DNA from 2 places in the Rossellomorea marisflavi genome. Region 2 is predicted to be linked to the other one. Evidence: riboswitches for the same ligand, from Rfam matches in the RefSeq annotation. Region 2 holds a riboswitch; the other holds the start of a gene.

What was found. Region 2 has a riboswitch for S-adenosylmethionine ahead of metE (5-methyltetrahydropteroyltriglutamate--homocysteine S-methyltransferase). Riboswitches for the same ligand answer to the same signal wherever they lie in the genome.
Region 1: another riboswitch for S-adenosylmethionine. It lies ahead of K6T23_RS03705 (M20 metallopeptidase family protein); the one in region 2 lies ahead of metE (5-methyltetrahydropteroyltriglutamate--homocysteine S-methyltransferase).

What each region holds. Positions count from the first base shown of each region.
Region 1 is NZ_CP081870.1:711,455-718,728, reverse strand. It holds gene K6T23_RS03725 (GNAT family N-acetyltransferase) at 1-117, opposite strand, end outside; gene K6T23_RS03720 (hypothetical protein) at 143-334, opposite strand; gene K6T23_RS22155 (SDR family NAD(P)-dependent oxidoreductase) at 449-862, opposite strand; gene K6T23_RS22150 (SDR family NAD(P)-dependent oxidoreductase) at 859-1,239, opposite strand; gene K6T23_RS03710 (hypothetical protein) at 1,649-2,065, opposite strand; gene K6T23_RS03705 (M20 metallopeptidase family protein) at 2,093-3,259, opposite strand; SAM riboswitch class I at 3,317-3,413, opposite strand; gene K6T23_RS03700 (DUF2785 domain-containing protein) at 3,425-4,351, opposite strand; gene K6T23_RS03695 (2-thiouracil desulfurase family protein) at 4,441-4,899, opposite strand; gene K6T23_RS03690 (iron-containing alcohol dehydrogenase) at 5,109-6,284, shown strand; gene K6T23_RS03685 (DUF4181 domain-containing protein) at 6,325-6,735, opposite strand; gene K6T23_RS03680 (DUF4181 domain-containing protein) at 6,938-7,274, opposite strand, start outside.
Region 2 is NZ_CP081870.1:1,296,328-1,303,601, forward strand. It holds gene K6T23_RS06965 (6-phospho-beta-glucosidase) at 1-1,302, shown strand, start outside; SAM riboswitch class I at 1,456-1,564, shown strand; cobalamin riboswitch at 1,626-1,810, shown strand; gene metE (5-methyltetrahydropteroyltriglutamate--homocysteine S-methyltransferase) at 1,950-4,223, shown strand; gene K6T23_RS06975 (glycoside hydrolase family 10-like protein) at 4,287-5,822, opposite strand; gene gltB (glutamate synthase large subunit) at 6,467-7,274, shown strand, end outside.

The DNA.
Region 1 (7,274 bases), 580 kb from region 2:
GGGGTCAGATGCATACCGGAACATGTCGTCAAGATCGGTCGCTGCGATCTTCCTGAGGAGCAGTCGCTCCGTTTCGAAGATGGGCGGGTTGCTGTAGATGGATTGGATGGTGGTCATGGGTTTTCCTCCTTTTTGATTATCGTCATTCTAAGCCAAGAAATGTGATCATCACGAGTGTCCATGCGATCAAAGTGAAAGAAAGTGTCAACCAGAACGTGTTGATGGCCGTTTTTTCATCCCTCTTGATCTTTTTCATGATCGTGACGAGATTCAAACAGAATATGATACTGAGGATCGGTGTCAGGTACATACCGGTATAGAGGAAGACAATCATTGGTTTCCCCCTTAATGGAATCCATTATCTATTTGACTATTATTCCATCATTTAACAAAAACAACAAGGTGATTTTCAGAATCATCGGTTATTTCAATGGGTAGAGGAGCGGGTTCAGTCAACATCGGTAAATCCATATGCACGTGCCAACTCAGTGACCTCAATGGCCCGTCCGGATAGAGATGCAACATGGGCATCCATAGCCAATGCGACCACTGCGCGCCCAACATAGGCGGTGGTTTCCGTCGCCCCGTCCTCTGGGCCGAATCCAGCATCGACGACCCTTTCCGTCCTCATCCAACCGGGGCACAGCGCCACTGCCGACACATTGTATTCCTTCAGTTCCTTTGCCATCACCAAGGTCATCCGGTTGACGGCATTCATGGCAAGATCATAGTACAAGTTAGCTGAAATCGTATCACCGAGCTGGGCGGTGATGTTGACGATCAGCCCTTTTTGCTGCGGGATCATGAGGAGAACGGCATCCCGGGCAGTGAGAACGTAGGCATGGGCACCCGCACCCATCATCGCATCCCAGTGTTCCTCCGGCGCTCCCAGAAGCGCCTGCCTCCTGCACGGGGAAGCGAGCTTTCCGAACCGCCGAACACGCTGTTGACGAGAAGATCGATGCGGCCATGTTCGTCTTTGATACCATCGAATAAACGGCGGACATCGGTTGAGTCGGTATGATCACAGCGAACGGCGATCCCCTTCCCCCCGCGTGCCGTGACTCCTGCGGCCGTTTCTTCGATTGTTTCCGGTCGGTTGTCGGTTGTAGATCCCTGAATGCTTCGTCCTGTCACATAGACAGTTGCCCCAGCTTCGCCTAGCTCGTAGGCAATTCCCCTGCCTGCTCCGCGGGATGCACCGGTGACGAGGGCGATGGTGTTTTGTAGTGGTTTCATGGTCAAAATCCCTTCATGTTAGGTGGTTTTGATTCTGGACGGGTCTTGTTTGGTCACATTTTCGGGAAAACAGGATGAAATGGCATACTTTCTTCATTTTTAAATTCCTTATATATCCAATTATATCATTCCACCTCCATTTTCTACCGACTTTTAAACTTTTTCTATCAACTTTGGGAAATTTATTATCAACTTTCGAGATTTTACTTCCAACTTTTTTCGGGCAGGCTTTTTTATTTTCAACTCTTCGAGGTTACTGTCAACTCGGGAACGGTACTTCCAACTTCACACGTATATTACCAACTTCCGCCCACCTAAGACTCCAAATCTTCCAATCCATCACTCCCCCAAACAAAAAAAGCCCCGACCGCTTCATAAAAAAATGAAGCTCCGGGACCGTCCAATGCACCTATTCGATATACGTCACGCTGGCCACATACCCATCATTCGCTTCCTCTGCCTTCAACACCCAGTTGCTTGAGAGCAGCTTCTTCAACTGGATCAGCTCTTCCACGCTGAGGTGCAGTCCTTCAATCCCGTTGTCCAAGTCGGTAAACGGCTTGCGGAATTTCATGCGAAGAAGGTTACGAAGGCCGTTGTAGGTAACGAATTTGATCTGGTAGCCATCATTCAGGATGCTCTCCAGCGCGTGCCGATCCTCGGCGAGTTTCAGCAAAGCATCGAAGTTCCCTTCTGGATCTGCCTCCAACAGTCGCGTTGTATCTCCACTTGCTGCGGCCTCAAGCAGTATCTCATTGGTGATGCCTTTTTCGCGGAGGGATTCGATGGCGTAGGCGTCCATCATCGTGATTTTGTAGGTTGTCATCTATGTATCTCCTATTCTTCTGTTAAGTTAAAAAACGTAGTGCTCGGCCAGTTTGATGAAGGCTTTGCCCGTGTGAACGAGTGCGCGTTCGTCGATGTCGAAGCGCGGGTGGTGATGGGAGTACTGGGTTGCCAGGTCATCCGTCCGGGATCCGACTCGGAAGAAGGTACCGGGCTTTTCCTGAAGGTAATAGGCGAAGTCTTCAGCGCCCATGGTCGGCTCTGACTCGGCCACAGGTCCAAGATCAGCGAAGAGGCGACGGGCAATTTCCGTTTCCTCCGGATGGTTATAGAGGGCCGGGTAGCCACGCAGATAGTCGATGCTGTGCGTCGCCTTGAATCCGGATGTGATGCCGGCGACAATCGAATGGATCTCTTCCTGGACCTGGTCGCGCACTTCGCCTTCGAATGTACGCACTGTGCCTTCGATGGTGACGTTGTCGGGGATCACGTTGAAGGCGGTTCCGGCTTTGAAAATGCCGATGGTGACGACGGCGGATTTCAGGGGATCGACCTTCCTGCTCACGATCTGCTGGAGGGCGTTGACGACGGTCGTGCCGATCACGAGTGGATCGATCGTCGTGTGCGGCCTTGCGCCGTGACCGCCGAGGCCATTGATGTGGATGGCGAATTTATCGACGGCTGCCATGCGGAAGCCTTCTCCGACGCCGTAAGACCCAAGTGGCAAATCCGATGCAAGATGGGCTCCGAATACATGGTCCACTCCTTCAAGCACGCCTTCTTCGATCATGAATTTGGCTCCGCCCGGCGGTGTTTCTTCTGCCGGCTGGAAGAGGAAGATGAGTGTGCCGTTGATGTCTTGTCCATATTGACTCAGCACCTTGGCAACAGACAACAGGGCGGACGTATGCCCGTCATGGCCACATGCGTGCATCACGCCGGGATTCTTGGATTTGTACGGTGCGTCTTTTTCATCCGTGATCGGCAAGGCATCGAAGTCGGCCCGGAAGGCGATCGTCTTGCCCGGCTTCGCCCCGCGGAGCGTGCCGGTGATGCCGTTGCCGCCGATTCCGGTCTTCACCTCAAGCCCGAACTCACGCAGATTTCTTTCGATGAAGCGAGCGGTTTCGGTTTCCTGGAAGGATAGCTCGGGATTCTCGTGGAGATGCCGCCTCCAGCTTCGTGTTTCTTCAAAGTTTCCTTCAAGTTCTGTATACATCTCTTGTCTCGTCATGCTCTTCCTCCTTCTCTTCATAAAAAAAGACCTCTCCAAGAGGCCTCTTTCATCAGCCTCTTATCGTTCAGACGCACTGTCTGCTGGATTTGGCACCGTGGATCCGGTTGCCGAGGCTTCATGGGGCCAGTCCCTCCGCCTCTCTTCATAAGAGCATTGCACTATTCAGTTGAGTTCTTTCAGGACCCGGTCGATCGCATCCCTCAGCTTTGAAAGGGTCGGGTAGTCTTCCAGTTTCATATAGAAGGTTTTTGAGAAGGTCTTCACATTGAAAAACAGAGTCCAGTAGGCCTCTTCCTCAAGTTCGGCTTTCTGCTTCTCTAGCATCTCAGGAAGTTTTTCCACCAGCGTTATGACTTCCCCCTCATCCATCCCCTGCCAGATCATCTGAAGGATCGGGACGAGGAGCCGCTCATCTTCATCATGGATATAGGCATGGTGTGACACCAACACCTTTTCCCATAGTGCCTTCAGCAGGACCGGGAACATATCCTGATCGACTTTTGGGTTCAGCACGAGCTCATCCACCATGTCTGCTGCGTGGGCGACACTGTGGGCCCATCCCTTTTCCTCGACGAAGCCGCGCACGTCCTGTTCCTGCTCCAGGTATTCCACCGTGATATCGGCTGCTTCCTGGATCTTATCCTCTGATAAGAAATCGGCCTCTTTGTCCCGTCCAAGGACGAGTGCCATGAGGAGGGTCGTGAAGGCGCGCGTGAAGACGGAATCCGTCCCTTCCTCACCGATCCCCTTCATAAGAAGATGATCCATGGAAAGGTCGAGGAGATCCTTCAGGACTTCGGTATGGAGTCTGTCTTCCTCAATGATCAATCGGTAAAAGGTGGTGTAAATCAATTTGTCTCGGAGAACGGGATCCGGCGTCCCGATATGCTCCACCATGGCCAGGAGTACGTCCAGTTGTTTCCCTTCTTCGACATCCCCTTGCTGCAGAAGTGACTTTAATTCTGCTTCAGGTAAGAAGGTTTGACCTGTTACATCGCTCATTCGATTCTCTTGCCCCTTTGTGATCGTATTGCAGTCGAAGGACTGTTCTCTATCTCTACTTTTCTTTCCATACAATACCCAGGACATGTTCCGTTGAAACTGTTCCGCGTCTGTATGTGCCATTACTATTATTCATCGGCTAATCAGCACAGGTGTTTAGCAGAACGATGGTAAATTTACACAAATTCATTCACAGCATCCTCTTCCGACCAAACCTTGATTCCATGTCTTCTCAAGAGTGCGGTTGTCACACCTTCCCCGGGAATCTTCTCTCCGGAAAAATCCCCATTGTAGATCATGGAGCTGCCGCAGGAAGGACTGTTTTCCTTCAAGACGATCTCCGTCGCCCCCATCTTCCGGCAAATGGCGAGGGTCTCAGCAGCACCGGCTACATATTGATCCGTCACATCCGCTCCTGAACGGTCCAGCACGCGAGCCGTACCGTCGAGCACATCCTCACCCGTACCGCCCTGGATCTCGGCAGGCTCACGCGGGGTTTGGAATCCACCCAGAATCTCAGGGCAGACCGTGACGGCCTTACCCGAACTGACCATCTCTCCGATCACGTCTTCGAGGCAATCCGTCCCATTGTATCGTACCTTCATGCCTGCAAGACATGCGCTTACCACCAGCATGCCTGAACGCCCCCTTATGAACAACTATTCAATTCTTATTATTTCAAATTTTCAACCTTTGTACAACAAAAATAAAACTTTTGCCAATATCAGTCATAATGTCTCATGATGGGTGCAGAATCGACAGACCCCTTCACTTGCTAAACCTTCCGACCCGCGTTATACTTGCACCTTTGATTCTTAACGACAACTCAGAGGAGGCTGACAAGATGGAAAACTTTACGTATCATAATCCAACGAAACTGATTTTCGGAAAAAATCAGGTCAATGCATTGACGGACTTGATCCCCCAGTACGGAAAGAACGTCCTGCTTGTATACGGAGGCGGAAGCATCAAGCGCAACGGCCTGTATGATCAGGTGCTGGACATCCTGAAGAACCTTGACGTGAACGTATCCGAGCTTGCAGGGGTCGAACCGAACCCGCGTCTATCCACGGTCCGGAAAGGAATCGACATCTGCCGTGAGGAGAACATCGACTTCATGCTCGCCGTCGGTGGAGGAAGCGTGATCGACTGCACGAAAGCCATCGCTGCTGGTGCAAAGTATGACGGCGACGTCTGGGACATCATCAATAAGCAGGTCATCGCTCAGGATGCCCTTCCGTTCGGGACCGTGCTGACCCTTGCCGCAACCGGATCTGAAATGAACCCGGACTCTGTCATCACCAACTGGGAGACGAACGAGAAGTATGTATGGGGTAGCCCAGGCGTGACTCACCCTGCCTTCTCCATCCTTGATCCGGTCAATACGATGTCGGTTCCACGCGACCAGACGATCTACGGCATGGTGGACATGATGAGCCACGTGTTCGAACAGTACTTCCACAATGTAGCAAACACGCCGCTCCAGGACAATTTATGCTATTCGGTCCTTCAGACTGTGATCGAAACAGCGCCGAAACTCCTTGACGACCTCGAGAGCTACGAGAACCGCGAAACGATCCTGTACTCAGGTACCATCGCCCTGAACGGTACTCTTCAAATGGGCTACTTCGGCGACTGGGCGTCCCATACGATCGAACACGCCGTGTCGGCCGTATACGATATCCCCCATGCCGGCGGACTGGCGATCCTGTTCCCGAACTGGATGCGCCACGTCATCGACCATGATCCGGTCCGCATGAAGCGCCTCATGCTCAGCATGTTCGATATCGAGACGGAAGGACGCAGCGACAAAGATATCGCCCTTGAAGGTGTCGAGAAACTGAGCGCGTTCTGGACCAGTCTCGGAGCGCCATCCAGACTCGCCGACTACAACATCGGCGAAGACCGCCTCGACGAAATCGCCGGCATCGCCGCCCGCGAAATGGAATACGGAGGCTTCGGTAACTTCAAGAAACTCGGAAAAGAAGACATCCTTTCCATCCTGAAGGCTTCCCTATAAAACAACGAAAGCCCTGTCCGCGTGTGGACAGGGCTTTTTGTCAGGAAATCCAGAAAAAATCCGTGACGTACAGGATCATCATGAAAGATAGCAAATACGCTACGCTCAGCAGTACGCGGATATATTCCTTTCGTTGCTCGGAATACTTCCACTCCATATACGCGCGACACAACTCAGGAATCGTTATGCTCGCGAACATCGCAAACAGCAGCACGAACCATAACGACTCATCACCGCCCTGAAGGATCATCACCCATATGAACGAGGACATGAGAATACCCAAACTGACCCAGCACATTATCTTATGCCATTTCCAGTGCGTCTCGTTGTAAAAAGTGGGAAACTTCCTCCGACTCTCGAGATGGAGCCATTTCCCCAGCGCCCACTGCAACACCATGTACAGCGCCGCAAATACGAACAACACGAGCAGTACCAAAGCCATACTCGCCATCGAACAGCCTCCTTGATCAACACATGATGAGCTCAACCAACAAGCATCCTACCAAAATGGATGAGAGGTGAAACTCCATCCATGTATATTCGCCTGCCCCTTGCCTCGCCACGGCACCCGTCAAATTAGCAGAGACCCGTTATGGCTCAAGGTTGATGAACCGTATTGAAAAAGAGTACATGTCCGACAGCTTCCTCGGCCTTCATACCAGCCCGAAGAGGTTGGTGACGTAAATTGTCAACAGAAATACCAGTACATACCCTGCTGATGCCAGCACCCGAATATATTCCCTTCGCTGCTCTGAGTACTTCCATTCCATGTAGGCAGTGCATAGCTCTTGAAAGAACACTCCCGCAAAGTTCGAAACCAGGATAACCTTCCAAAATGATTCATCGACTCCTCGACTGATGCCCCACATACATCCCACTGCAATGATCAACGCAGATACTAAACGCACCCTAAGGTCCCATTTTTTATGCGTTTCATTGTGAAACGTCCGGTAATGCCTCCTCTTCCCAAGATGGAGCCATTTCCCCAAC
Region 2 (7,274 bases):
GGCGGTGGCTCAAGCTACACGCCGGAGTTTGTGGAAGGCTTGATCAATCGATATGATGAGCTGCCTGTACGAGAGCTGTGGCTTGTGGATATCCCTGCTGGAAAAGATAAACTCGAAATTGTCGGGAGTCTTGCGCGGAGGATGGTGTCTAAGGCCGGTGTTCCCATGACCATTCACCTGGCTTTGGACAGGGAGGAAGCACTGAAGGATGCGGATTTTGTTACAACCCAGATGCGGGTCGGTCAGCTGAAGGCAAGGATCCAGGATGAAAGGCTGCCGATCAAGTACGGCATGATCGGGCAGGAAACGAACGGGGCAGGTGGACTATTCAAAGGCCTCCGCACGATTCCGGTTCTTCTTGAGATTGCAGAGGATATGCAGCGTCTTTGCCCTGATGCATGGCTGATCAATTTCACCAACCCGGCTGGGATGGTGACGGAGGCGTTGCTCCGATACAGCAAGCATTCCAAAGTCGTGGGCGTATGCAACCTGCCGATCAATACGAAGATGACCATTGCCAGGCTCCTTGGAGTAGAGGTCGCTTCCGTCGATATCCGGTTTGCCGGCTTGAATCATATGGTGTACGGACTGGATGTCACCGTCGATGGGGTGTCCGCTCTTGATGAGGTACTGGAACTGATGGGTGATGAGGATAAGCAGCTCAGCATGAAAAATATCGCCCCACTGCCATGGGATCCTGGCTTCTTGAAGGCTCTCGGAGTCATACCTTGTCCGTACCACCGGTATTTTTACAAAACCAGTGAGATCCTGGAGAAGCAACTGGAGGAATTCAAAACGGGGACAACCCGTGCCGAGGTCGTCCAACGATTGGAAGATGAATTGTTCGAGCTGTATAAAAACGAAGACCTTGATGTGAAGCCCCCGCAGCTTCAGGAGCGCGGAGGAGCCTACTACAGCGATGCCGCCTGCAATGTGATTTCTTCGATCTTCAATGATAAAGGGGATGTACAGACCCTGAACATCAGAAATGATGGCAGTATCACGGGCATCCCTGATGAGTCCGCCGTGGAAGTGAACTGTATCGTGACCAAAGAAGGGCCGAAACCGATCCATATCGGTGAACTGCCTGTAGCCGTCAGTGGACTTGTTCAACAAATCAAATCCTTTGAGCGGACCGCGGCAGAAGCAGCCGTGTCAGGCTCCTACGAAAAAGCCCTTCTGGCCATGGCGATCAATCCACTGGTCACAAGTGATTCAAGAGCGAAACCATTATTGGATGAACTGCTGGACGTCCACCGCGAATTTCTTCCTGCGTTCCATGCAAAGTCGACCCTCCTCTGAAGTGCCAGAGGGGGCATTTTTTATGGCAACGAGTTTAGCTGGAGTGACCCCTACGGCAAGTAGGACCTTCGGACGAATGTTAGAAATATTTTGACAAAGCAAAAGCTGGCATGCTAGTATTACCCTATTCAACGGACAAATATATGATCGATACTCTTATGAAGAGCGGTGGAGGGACTGGCCCTGTGAAACCCGGCAACCATTCAACACTTGTTGAAAAGGTGCTAATTCCTGCAAAGCGTCATGCTTTGGAAAATAAGAGAGGACATCCCTTTACCGGGCCTCTCTATCGTGGAGAGGCTTTTTTCGTTGAGGTGAGAACTGAATAGGAAGATGCGACAGGTGCCGTGTGGAAGCATGGCTGAAAAGGGAAACCGGTGAAAGTCCGGTACGGTCCCGCCACTGTAAGGGGAAGCAACTTATCACATCCACTGTTTCTAGAGGGAATGGGAAGGGATAAGGCGTGATGAACCTGAGTCAGGAGACCTGCCTGTTGTGTGCACTTAAGCTCTACGGGTCATAGAGGGGAGTGAGGTACGCGTGTTGACATCATAGGAATGTCGACGTTTATTCATTACGCGCAAAATCTCCCTTTCTCTGAAAGGGAGATTTTTTTATTGGAGAAAAAATGAGAAGGAGTGAGCAATATGGTTAAAAGTTCAAATCTAGGTTACCCGAGGATCGGTGAAAAACGAGAGTGGAAGAAAGCACTGGAGCAATTTTGGGAAGGAAAGCTAAAGGAAGAAGAATTTGTGGAGAAGACAGATGAGATCCGCCTTCGTCATCTTAAAAAGCAGTCGGATGCAGGGATCGACCTGATTCCTGTCGGGGACTTCAGCCTGTATGATCATGTATTGGATACGGCCGCCATGTTCGGGGTGGTCCCGAAGCGGTTCGGTCATGGGGGAGGGAAGGTCTCTCTGCAAACGTATTACGGTATGGCAAGGGGAACGGGGGATGCGGTGGCATCCACGATGACGAAATGGTTCAACACGAATTACCATTACATCGTTCCAGAACTTGAAGGGGCTACGCCTTCTTTGGCTGATAATCGCCCGCTCCGCTACTTCAAGGAAGCGAAGGAGCAGCTTGGCATCATTGGAAAGCCGGTGCTCATAGGTCCGGTTACGTTTGTAAAGTTGTCCAAAGGTTATGCCCCCGAAGAGTTTGATAGCGTGGTCGATTGGTTCGTCCCGCTGTATGCATCCATTCTAAAGGAGCTTGAAGAGGCTGGCGCCGAATGGGTTCAGATTGATGAACCCGTACTTTGTACCGACCTCACAGAGGATGAGTGGACGGTCCTTGAGCAGGTCTATGACACGTTGATCAAGGCAGCACCTGGAATCAAGGTCATTCTTCAAACCTACTTTGATCGCGTCAGTCGCTATGAGAGGGTGGTCAGGCTTCCGGTACATGGGATCGGATTGGATTTTGTACACGATGGTGGAGGTAATCGTCAGGCACTGAACACCCATGGATTCCCTGAAGATAAGGTCTTGGCTGCTGGAATCATTGATGGAAGGAATATTTGGAGGGCAGATCTTGATCGGACTCTCTCCTCGCTTAAGCAATTGGAGGGCATTGTTTCAAAGGATCGGTTAATCATTCAGCCGTCATCGAGCCTGCTCCATGTGCCCGTCACGGTCAAAGTAGAGGAAGGGCTGAGGAAACACCTCAAACGCACACTTTCTTTTGCAGATGAAAAGCTGCAGGAAATCGTTACGGTTACGGAGGCTGTCAAGGAAGGGCGTCCTTCTATCTCAAATGAGCTGAAGGAAAGCTCTGACTGTCTCGACAATATCGAACAATCCCGGACACTCAGAGAGAGTGAACAACTGGTCGAAAATGAAGTCCTTCAACGTGCTCCATTCTCTGAAAGGCGGGTCGTTCAGGAATCAGAGCTGGGTCTGCCCCTCTTCCCTACCACTACGATTGGAAGCTTTCCTCAGACTAAAGAGGTGCGGAAAGAACGGCTTAAGTGGAGGAGGGGGGACGTAAGTGATCAGGACTACCGGACGTTCATCCAGGAAGAGATTGAGAAGTGGATCGACATCCAGGAAAAAATCGGTTTGGACGTACTGGTGCACGGAGAATTTGAACGGACGGATATGGTGGAATACTTCGGTGAAAAGCTTGGGGGATTTGCCTTCACAAAGAATGGCTGGGTGCAGTCCTACGGATCGCGCTGTGTGAAACCTCCGATCATTCACGGGGACGTCAGCTTCCAAGAACCGATGACAGTGGATGAAACGGTCTTTGCGCAATCACTGACTGAAAAACCTGTGAAGGGCATGCTGACTGGTCCGATCACGATCATGAACTGGTCATTTGTCCGGACAGACATTCCGCGTTATGATGTGGCCAATCAGATTGCCCTGGCCTTGAGAAAAGAAGTCGAAGCCCTCGAGGAGAATGGAATCCGCATGATCCAAGTCGATGAACCGGCCCTCAGGGAGGGGATGCCCCTGCAGAAAGAAAAGAGGGCAGGCTACCTAGATGCTGCCGTCCACGCTTTCAAACTTGCGACGTCATCTGTGAAAAGCAGTACGCAAATCCACACCCATATGTGCTATTCGGAGTTTGGGGAAATCATCGAGAGTATCAAAGCGCTCGATGCGGACGTCATATCGATCGAAACGTCAAGGAGTCATGGGAATCTCATTCATTCCTTTGAGGAAAACACCTATAGTCAAGGTATCGGTCTCGGCGTCTATGACATACACAGCCCAAGGGTTCCGACGCTCGAGGAGATGACTCGGAACATTGAACGGGCCATTCGCGTCCTCGATCCGCAACTGTTCTGGATCAATCCTGACTGTGGTTTGAAAACACGCGGACCGAACGAAACCATCGAAGCACTCGTCGTGATGGTGGAGGCAGCGAAGAAGATGAGGGAAACCGTTCTGGCAGCTCAACAGTGAACGAACATAAAAAGTGCGGACAGCACCCGTCTGAGGACGGGGCTGTCCGCACTTTGCTTTGACCTAATGTTTAACACGTACCGTTTTGGCGTCGCGGCTTTCAAGACCGGTATCGGATACAGATGTAACTCCATACGTGTAGAGTCCCTTACCAGGAGGAACGTCTGTATAGGAATCTTCATCTGCATAGACGACATCGATGATATTGGCAGGATCATTATAATCGCCTTCACGAGGACCGTCAAACCGGTAGATGACAAACTTTCTTGCAGTGTGTTTCTTATCTTCAATCTCAAGTTTGACACTGCCATGTTTGGATTTCCCTTTTACTTTGGTCGGTTTTTTCGGCAGTTCCCTGTTATTCCAAGGAGTGGGCGGCGTCAAGGCTGTTTCTGTATAGATTTCTTCCTTCAGGATATCCGCATATCCCAGGCGATTGTTATAGAGCTGCTGAAGGGAGAAATGCATCTGTCCTTTTGCCGTGCCGTTTTCACGGTTATCCAGGATCTGTTCCGGTAGTTCATACGGGTCGTACCACTGCTGATCGAAGTTGTCACCAACCTTGTAGTCAGCCGTCCCGATATAGAGATGAACGGGGTGCTCATAGGCGTACTCAGTCACTTCATTGCTCCACCAATCGAGGAGGATGGAATAGTTTGCAGCGGCAAAGTCCCGGGACCAGTAGATTTGCGGAGTGATGTAGTCGATGCTGCCGTCTTTGATCCACTGACGCGTATCGGCGTAAAGATCATCGTAATTCGTCTGGCCTGCCGTCGTATCACTTCCAGTTGGATCTTTGGCGATATTCCTCCAGACGCCAAATGGAGAGATACCGAACTGCACCCATTCCTTCATATCCTTGATGGAAGTGTTGATATCTTTGACGAGGACATCGACATTATTCCTGCGCCAGTCTTCGATCGAATCAAAGTCCTTGCCGTATTTCTCGTATGTAGCTTGATCAGGGAAGTCTTGTCCGGCAATTTTATACGGATAGAAATAATCATCCATGTGTACAGCTTCAATATCATAATTGGCTACAAGCTCTTCCACGGTCTCGATGAGGTATTCCTGTACCTCCGGTAGCCCTGGATCTAGGTAGTATTGGCTTCCGTACTTCAGCACCCAGTCAGGGTGAAGCTTTGCCACATTGCCAGGATCAAGGTCGTTAAGCGTCATGCCCGGCATGGTGACACGGTAGGGATTCACCCATGCATGGAGCTCGATTCCCCGTTTGTGGGCTTCTTCAAGCATGATGCCGAGGGGGTCATATCCAGGGTCGGTTCCTTGAGCTTTACCGGTGATGTATTTCGACCATGGGGCAAGATCTGAGGAGTAGAGGGCATCGACGGTCGGTTTCACCTGATAGATGACCGTATTGAAGTTTCTTTCTTTAAGATCATCCAGAGTCGTTTGAACCCATGACGTGTAGGCGGCTTTGTCCATCCCTGCCTTCATGTCGATATTCTGAACAGTGGCAATCCATGCGGCACGCATCTCATGCTTTGGCTGTGCCGATGCAGAAGCTTGTCCGGCCCACATAGGGGCAAGCAGGACCAGAAGCAGGATCACGACAACGGACTTTTTTGCTTTCTTCATTGAACTCCTCCCTTTCTTGTCTCGAATAGTAAACGCTTTCAAAATACTCGGTGAAATAACACTTCACTAATAACTAATAATTCTGTGAAATAATATTTCTAACTTCATTATAGAGGCGCGTAGTTCTGTGGTATATAGTTCCATTAGAGTGAATGGATGCTAGTGAATGCTAGTCGTTTTGTACTACGGTTTAATCTTTAGAAGTTATGGGTAAATAACGTTGATATCCACGTACCTTGGCACGGCCGTGTCCTCCGCTGAGATGCCCATTCTCATCATTCTTCCGAAATCATCCTTGAAGATCGACCTGGAATCACCTTGTAAAACAGTCTGACAAAAAATTTTTTTTAAAGATATTTTTGTATGAAAATTCATCTGTGGACGCGCTTTTTCAGAATGAAAATGTAAACGATTACTTTATTGTCAAATCAAGGTTTTAAAGATTCTGAAAATTAGAGGAAATCCATAGAGTCCGGCATATTGTACATGCCTGTTTTTCCAACTATTTTGGTATAAATAGAGGTGGTTTTAATGACTAAATTTTTCGTTTTTTCTAAATTTCATGATATACTAACGAAAATCAACTAAATGCATCAGGTGGTATTTATTCAATTTTTATACACGTGAGTAGAGGAGGACATTGAATGAAAACGAATCTTCCGGCGGCACAAGGATTATATAACCCCCTTCATGAGCATGAAGCATGCGGGATCGGGATGATTGCCAACATTGATGGAAGCAAATCACATAGTATCGTGCAAAATGCGATCAATATTCTCTGTAACCTAGAGCACCGCGGAGGACAGTCCGCTGATACCAGTACCGGCGATGGTGCTGGTATTCTTACTCAAATCCCCCATCATTTCTTCAAGAAGCAGTGCGAGAAAGAGGACATCTTCCTTCCACGTAAAGGAGAATATGGGGTCGGGATGGTCTTCCTCCCTGAACAATATGAAAAGAGAATGAAAAGCAAAGAAATCTTTGAACGCATCATCGAGGAAGAAGGTCAGGAGGTTCTTGGCTGGAGACCGGTGCCATTGAATGATTCCTTCGTGGGGAAAGTCGCATCCAAGTCTAAACCGTTCATCCGTCAGGTTTTCATCGGTGCGTCCGATGATATGGAGACACGCATGGACTTTGAACGCAAGCTATATGTGATCCGTAAACGGATTGAAAATGAGGCAGCCAATGTGGAAGGGCAGGAAGATGTGTATATCTGCAGTCTTTCTTCGACCACCATCGTCTATAAAGGGATGCTGGTGCCTGAGCAGCTGGACTCCTTCTACATCGACCTCAATCATCCTGAATTCAGGTCTGCCCTCGCTCTTGTGCATTCCCGTTTCAGCACGAATACCTTCCCGAGCTGGCAGCGATCGCATCCGAACCGCTATACGATCCACAACGGTGAATTCAATACCCTTCGCGGCAATGTCAATTGGATGAGAGCAAGGG